2 regions of the Lysinibacillus sp. EB106-09-02-XG168 genome follow, and region 2 is predicted to be linked to the other one. Evidence: riboswitches for the same ligand, from Rfam matches in the RefSeq annotation. Region 2 holds a riboswitch; the other holds the start of a gene.
What was found. A riboswitch is a leader RNA that binds a small molecule or an ion and turns the genes downstream of it on or off. The one in region 2 is predicted to bind thiamine pyrophosphate.

Region 1 (3,436 bases), 2.3 Mb from region 2:
CCATGACGCTATAGGTTGCTGCTATTTTAATGCCTGAAAATATCGCTGGATACGCATAAGGCCATTCTAACTTCCAAAAGGTTTGGGCTTTCGTAGCACCTATCATCTCAAAATAATGCTTTAGCTCAGGCGAAGTTTGACGAAAACCATCCATTGCCGAAATAACAATAGGGAAAAAGCACACAAGACAAATAATAATGAGCTTTGGCAATAAACCAAAGCCAAACCAAATGATTAATAATGGTGCTAGGACAAGTACTGGGACATTTTGCGACATAATGAGAATAGGGTAAAATAGCTCCCTTATAAACGTAAAACGATGTAATAGCACCGCAACTGTTAGCCCACATAATATCCCGATAGCAAGACCAAGAAGTGCTAATTGGATAGTAGCTAAAGCATGCGGCACAAACGTCTCATACGATTGAAAGCCCTCTTTCAAAATGGCACTCGGTGCAGGCAAAAGCCAATGTGGAATATCAGCAAAACGGACAATTAGTTCCCATATGAATAAGAGGAAGGCGATAAAAATTATCGTCCTTCCTTGTTTAACAGCCTGCTTCATCCCTTGTATTTCTCCGTTAGCGTATCCATTGTAATACCGGATGGCTGATATAAAATTTTCACTTGCGTAATGACATTGATTGCGCCAAGCTCGATCATCTTGGCATTCATTTCTTCAATAATTTGCAGCAAAGTCGTAAGCTCGCCTTCCATTGTCGTTTCTAATGGATGAACTTCATATTTCAACCCTGAAGCGTCGATCACTGCAATCGCTGCATCGACAAACGGGATTACATCCTCATATGTTTCAGTTTTCGGGATAATTTGTACACTTATTAAAGAGTTTGCCATATTACTTTGTCTCCTTTTTCGGTAAAAAGTCGTTTGTAAATGCTTGTTTTGCGTTAAATTCGCCCTCTAAAACTTTGTTGTCAGCCATCCATTTCGCGTAGTTTTCCCAGACAGCTAATTTTTGCTCGCCCCATTGTGCAGCATCGTCTTGATACTTATCTGCTAACCATTCCTGACTTTTATGCACAAGGTTCTTATCTAAATCAGGTACCGCTTCTAGTAAACTATCAGCTGCCTCATTAGGGTGTTTTATTGCATATTCATAGCCCTTTGCTGCAGCAGCGACAAATGCTTTTACCGTCTCAGGATTATCCTGAATCATTTTTTCATTTGTAGCAAGTACAGGGGTGTAATAATCTAACTGCTCACTATAATCTGTTAAATAAAGCATGTTCAGCTTTTCGCCACGAAGTTCTGCTTCAATACCTGTCCATGCATAATAAATCCACGCAAAATCAATATCTTTTTTCATCATAGTGAAGAAATCTAAATCACCTGCATTGACGATATCTAACTTATTAATATCCGCATCTTCTGTTTGCATTAGTGATTGTAGTACAGCCTTTTCAAGCGGTGCACCCCAGCCACCGTATGTTTTCCCTTCAAAATCCTTTGGTGACGTAATACCTTTTGATGCGGTAGATGCGAAGCCAGAAGTATTATGTTGTATAATCGCTGCAATCGATACTAAAGGTACATCCTGCACACGAGCCTGCGTAATCCCTTCCTGATAGCTTACGCCAAACTGAGCCTTTCCTGATGCCACGAGCTGATCTGCACCCGTTTCACCAGGTAATAAAATATCAACATCTAAACCTTGTTCCTTAAAGTAGCCAAGTTTTTCCGCTACATATAAACCTGTATGATTTGTGTTCGGTGTCCAATCAAGAACTACCGATACTTTTGTTAATCCTTTAGCATCCTTTTTAGCCTCTTTTTCGCTACAGCCCACTAATGTTAAAAGTGCAACCATTAGGACCAATAACCATTTTTTCATGCTGAATCCTCCAAGTTAGTAGTGTGAAAGTGTTCATGATTGAAAGTGTTTACCAGAAAAAAGCGTATTCACGGTCTGTTTACACTAAAGCCTGTCCATGCAATAAAAGTCTGAAAACATAAAAAACGTCTAGGATTCCTCCCAGACGTTTTACAATCAGTATCAAAAACTTTCTTTTTTGAATTGATGTTCCCTACGCTGGTACGAGCCAAATCAGGTTCAAAGGGTCAGCGTCTATCGGACACAATCTCAGCTGGCAACTACCAGCCCCCCCACATTCTTTCCATATGAACTTTTCGATGATTATTATACCCATATCCATCCGAAAATGACAAGGGTCTGTTTACCGATAGTGCTGAATTATTATTAAACAGCCTCATAAAAGCACAAAGCTGATTGGTTTCATTTTATAAAAAAACCCAGCTCTCAAAGGGGCTGGGCTAGAAAACTAATGTTATTTCTCTTCTTTTTTGACCGCGAAGACATGTGAAATGGCACCGTCTGTAGCTATATCCACTTTAAAGGAGCCATTTGAATGGCGATCTGCTCGAGTTAATGCTTGTACATCAAGGGACTCTTGCACACCTTTTTCCGTTTCAATCATTAGCTGTTCCCCATCAGTGACCTTGACTACAGCCACGATTCGATGCGGGTTCGCTTTTAACTCTGTTAATACTTTTAAGCCTCGTTTTGCACGACTAGTCATTTCTACTTCGGCTACATTCATTTTCTTCACAGCACCGCGTTGCGTAACAATTGCCACATAGGACGTTTCATCTGGCGGTAAAACATTGATGCCAACTAATGCTTCTCCGTCTTTCAGGGTAATCCCTTTGACGCCACCTGTTTTTACACCTGTTACTGGTAATTCCTCGATTGGGAAACGAATTGCATAGGCAGTATCTGTCGTTAACATTAGTTCTACCTCGTCCGTCACAATACTTGCAAAAATCATTTCATCGCCTGATTTGACATTCATCGTTTTTATCGGCTTGGAATAGCGTGTTACAGCATAATCTGCTACTGATGAGCGTTTAATTTGTCCATCTTTCGTAGCCGTTAAAATATACGTATTGGCCTGTTCGAATGTCTCAAAACCATATACAGCAATAATAGATTCATCTTCTCCGGTTGGCACAATACTTGAAATATGCTGACCAAGATCCTTCCAACGAATGTCAGGTAGCTCATGGACAGGCTGATAAATATAATTGCCTCGATTTGTGAACAGCAGTAGATGATGCTGTGTATTTAAATGTGCTTCATATAATAAATAATCGGAATCTTTCATGGCAAAATCCTGACCGTTTGAAGCTGCATGTGAACGTGTAGATGTTCGCTTAATATAGCCATCCTTTGTAACAGTCACTACGACCTCTTCACTTGGTACAAGGACATCTAACGTAATTTTGATTTCTTCAATCTCTTGCTCGATTTTTGAGCGACGAGGCTCTGCAAAGCGTTTTTTAATGTCGAGCAATTCTTGTTTAATGACACGTACAAGCTTTGCTTCACTATTAAGAATCCCTTCAAGCTTGGCGATCAGTTTATTCAGTTCATCTTGTTCATTGCGAAGCTCTGTAA
Region 2 (3,436 bases):
TTCTTTCAAATTGTTGCTCCGATTTTAGTGCTTCTAGTACTTGGCGCAGTTTTACAAAGGAAATTTCGCTTTAATTTAAAGGCGCTATCTCAACTTATTACATATTGCTTCATGCCAGCAGCTGTTTTTGTGAATTTATATGAAACGAGTATAGAGTTGTCTGTGCTTGGGGAAGTTGCGTTTTTTATTCTACTCTTTATCGGAAGCCAGATGGTACTTAGTCACTTTCTAGCAAAGGGGCTCGGTTTAGTACAAACAGAGGCTGCGGTGTTTAAAAATAGCGTTGTCCTCATTAATTCAGGGAACTATGGTATTCCAGTTGCCCAAATGATTTTTGTGACTCAGCCGATTGGGGTAGCGATTCAAGTTATTCTCGTTATATTTCAAAATATGACGACGTATACTTACGGCTTGTACAATTTAATTTCTTCAACAAAATCAGGTATGTCAATTTTGAAGGATTTCCTCAAAATGCCTATTATTCATGCGCTTATTATTGGCGTTACTATGAACTATTTTAATATCCCTATTCCACAGTTCGTAAGAATTCCGATAGACCATGTGGCAGATGGTTTTATCGCTGTAGCATTAATAACTTTAGGGGCACAGCTATCACAGCTTGAAATAAAATCCATGTTCAATAAGATGGTATACATTAGCTGTTTTACACGATTAATCATAGGGCCCGCCGTAGCATTGCTTATCATATTTGCGCTTGGTCTAGACGGTGTCGTGGCACAATCACTTTTTATAGCTAGTTCATTCCCGACATCGCGAAATAGTTCCAGTCTGGCATTAGAATATGATGTAGAATCGGCAACTGCTGCACAAACAGTTTTATTTTCAACGATTGTGAGCTGTATTACAGTGACGATTGTGATTTATGTAGCGGAGTTGTTGTTTACCTAATGGCTAGGTGCTAATTTGATTGCCGTGGTTAATACAAACTGGAATTGTTCCGATAAAACTTCAAAGTATATGAATTCATCAGATAACGAGAAGTTGTGCGCCAAAGTCTAATCTGACGCTGATTCTTGATGAATGTGCTAAAAATAATTAAATGAAGCTTCCATCTATTAGCAATATCTGCTACACTAGCATCAAACTTAATAGTATTAACTAGGGGAGTCTGATGAGTCAGGCTGAGAGGGAAACGCATAGAGGTTTCTTGACCCTTTGGACCTGATCTGGCTCATACCAGCGTGGGAAAGTTAACCATTATTGCACACTGTTATTTGCAATAACTATACCTTTACATTCTTAGCCGGATCCAAAATTTTTTTGGATTCGGCTTTCGTTTTTGTTGGGGTGAGCTAGATTCGGTCCTTGTATAAATATAAAAGGGAGCGAAGTAGTTTATGACAACAGTTAGCGAAAAGAATATTACGATTATGTCAAATTTTGAAGGAAGTAAAAAAGTTTACGTAGAAGGTTCTCGACCAGATATTTTAGTGCCAATGCGTGAGATTGCTTTAAGTCCGACGACAGGAAGCTTTGGTGAAGAGGAAAATGCACCAGTGCGTGTTTATGATACGAGTGGCCCGTACACTGATCCTGCACATAAGGTGGACATTACGAAAGGATTGCCAGCTTTACGTAGTATATGGATCAGAGAACGAGACGACGTTGAAGAATACGAGGGTCGTACGATTAAGCCGGAAGATAATGGATTCCGCAATGCCGAAGATCCACGAATGAAAGAAAATGTTTTTCCGGATTTATCTAGAAAGCCTTTGCGTGCGAAGAAAGGTAAAAATGTAACGCAGCTTCACTATGCACGAAAGGGAATTATTACTCCAGAAATGGAATTTGTAGCGATTCGCGAAAATATGGATCCTGAGTTCGTGCGCTCAGAGATCGCGGCGGGGCGTGCAATTTTGCCATCTAATATTAATCACCCTGAGGCAGAGCCGATGATTATTGGACGCAACTTCCACGTGAAAATTAACGCCAATATTGGAAATTCAGCGGTGTCATCCTCTATTGCAGAAGAAGTAGAAAAAATGACCTGGGCTACACGCTGGGGTGCTGATAACATCATGGATTTATCCACGGGTAAACATATTCATACGACGCGTGAATGGATTATCCGTAATGCCGCAGTGCCAGTAGGGACGGTGCCGATTTATCAAGCGCTCGAAAAAGTAAATGGTGTGGCAGAGGATTTAACGTGGGAAGTGTATCGTGATACGTTAATCGAACAAGCAGAGCAAGGTGTAGATTACTTCACGATTCATGCAGGCGTATTGCTACGCTATGTGCCATTAACGGCTAATCGTGTAACTGGCATAGTGTCTAGAGGAGGCTCGATTATGGCACAGTGGTGTTTATATCACCATCAAGAGAGCTTCTTATATACTCATTTTGAAGAAATCTGTGAAATTATGAAAACCTATGATGTTGCTTTCTCTTTAGGTGATGGTTTACGTCCAGGTTCTATTGCAGATGCAAATGATGAGGCTCAGTTTGCGGAGTTGGAAACGCTAGGGGAATTAACGCAAATTGCCTGGGAGCACGATGTACAGGTGATGGTAGAAGGACCAGGGCATGTACCAATGCATCTTATTAAAGAAAATATGGACAAGCAGTTAGAGGTGTGTAAGGAAGCTCCTTTCTATACGTTAGGGCCGTTAACAACAGATATTGCTCCGGGCTATGACCATATTACATCAGCCATTGGTGCTGCGATGATAGGTTGGTTTGGTACGGCAATGCTATGTTATGTGACGCCAAAAGAGCATCTAGGCTTACCAAATCGTGAGGATGTTCGTGTAGGGGTTATTACGTATAAAATTGCTGCGCACGCTGCTGATTTAGCGAAAGGGCATCCAGGGGCACAGCAACGTGATGATGCGCTATCTAAGGCACGCTTTGAATTCCGCTGGCGAGATCAATTCAATCTATCTCTAGACCCAGAGCGTGCAGTCGAATATCACGATGAAACATTGCCAGCTGAAGGAGCAAAAACTGCGCACTTCTGTTCAATGTGCGGACCTAAGTTTTGTAGTATGAAAATCTCACAGGATATTCGTACTTATGCAAAAGAGAAAGACTTAAATACGACGGAAGCAATCCACAGAGGTATGCAAGAGAAGGCGAAGGAATTTAAAAAGGCGGGCAGTCAAATTTATCAATAATTATTAGAGCGGGCTTGTGTCTATCAATTTGGGCACAAGTTTTATTTGTCATTAAGATAAAAAAACTCCATGTGAAGTGGCCCTTCACATGGAGAAAGTTGGATTTGGATATCAATAATAGTGGAAAAAAATCAATTTGCCTCGCTGAAATCAATTAAACGTTAGTTGGTTGTTTTACGTATGGGTTTGATAGATCCATACCTTCTAATGAAAGGCCCATAGCTTTTGCTACACCTTCACCATATGCTGGATCAGCTAAATAGCAGTGAAGGATATGACGACGTTTAATGAACTCTTCA

Region 1: another riboswitch for thiamine pyrophosphate. It lies ahead of AC3WSO_RS13000 (ABC transporter substrate-binding protein); the one in region 2 lies ahead of thiC (phosphomethylpyrimidine synthase ThiC).

Annotation. Positions count from the first base shown of each region.
Region 1 is NZ_JBYTDN010000003.1:2,476,902-2,480,337, forward strand. Features, by position in the region: gene AC3WSO_RS12990 (ABC transporter permease) at 1-565, opposite strand, end outside; gene AC3WSO_RS12995 (thiamine-binding protein) at 562-855, opposite strand; gene AC3WSO_RS13000 (ABC transporter substrate-binding protein) at 857-1,852, opposite strand; TPP riboswitch at 2,026-2,136, opposite strand; gene parC (DNA topoisomerase IV subunit A) at 2,307-3,436, opposite strand, start outside.
Region 2 is NZ_JBYTDN010000003.1:201,959-205,394, forward strand. Features, by position in the region: gene AC3WSO_RS02115 (AEC family transporter) at 1-909, shown strand, start outside; TPP riboswitch at 1,112-1,226, shown strand; gene thiC (phosphomethylpyrimidine synthase ThiC) at 1,359-3,137, shown strand; gene AC3WSO_RS02125 (catalase) at 3,292-3,436, opposite strand, start outside.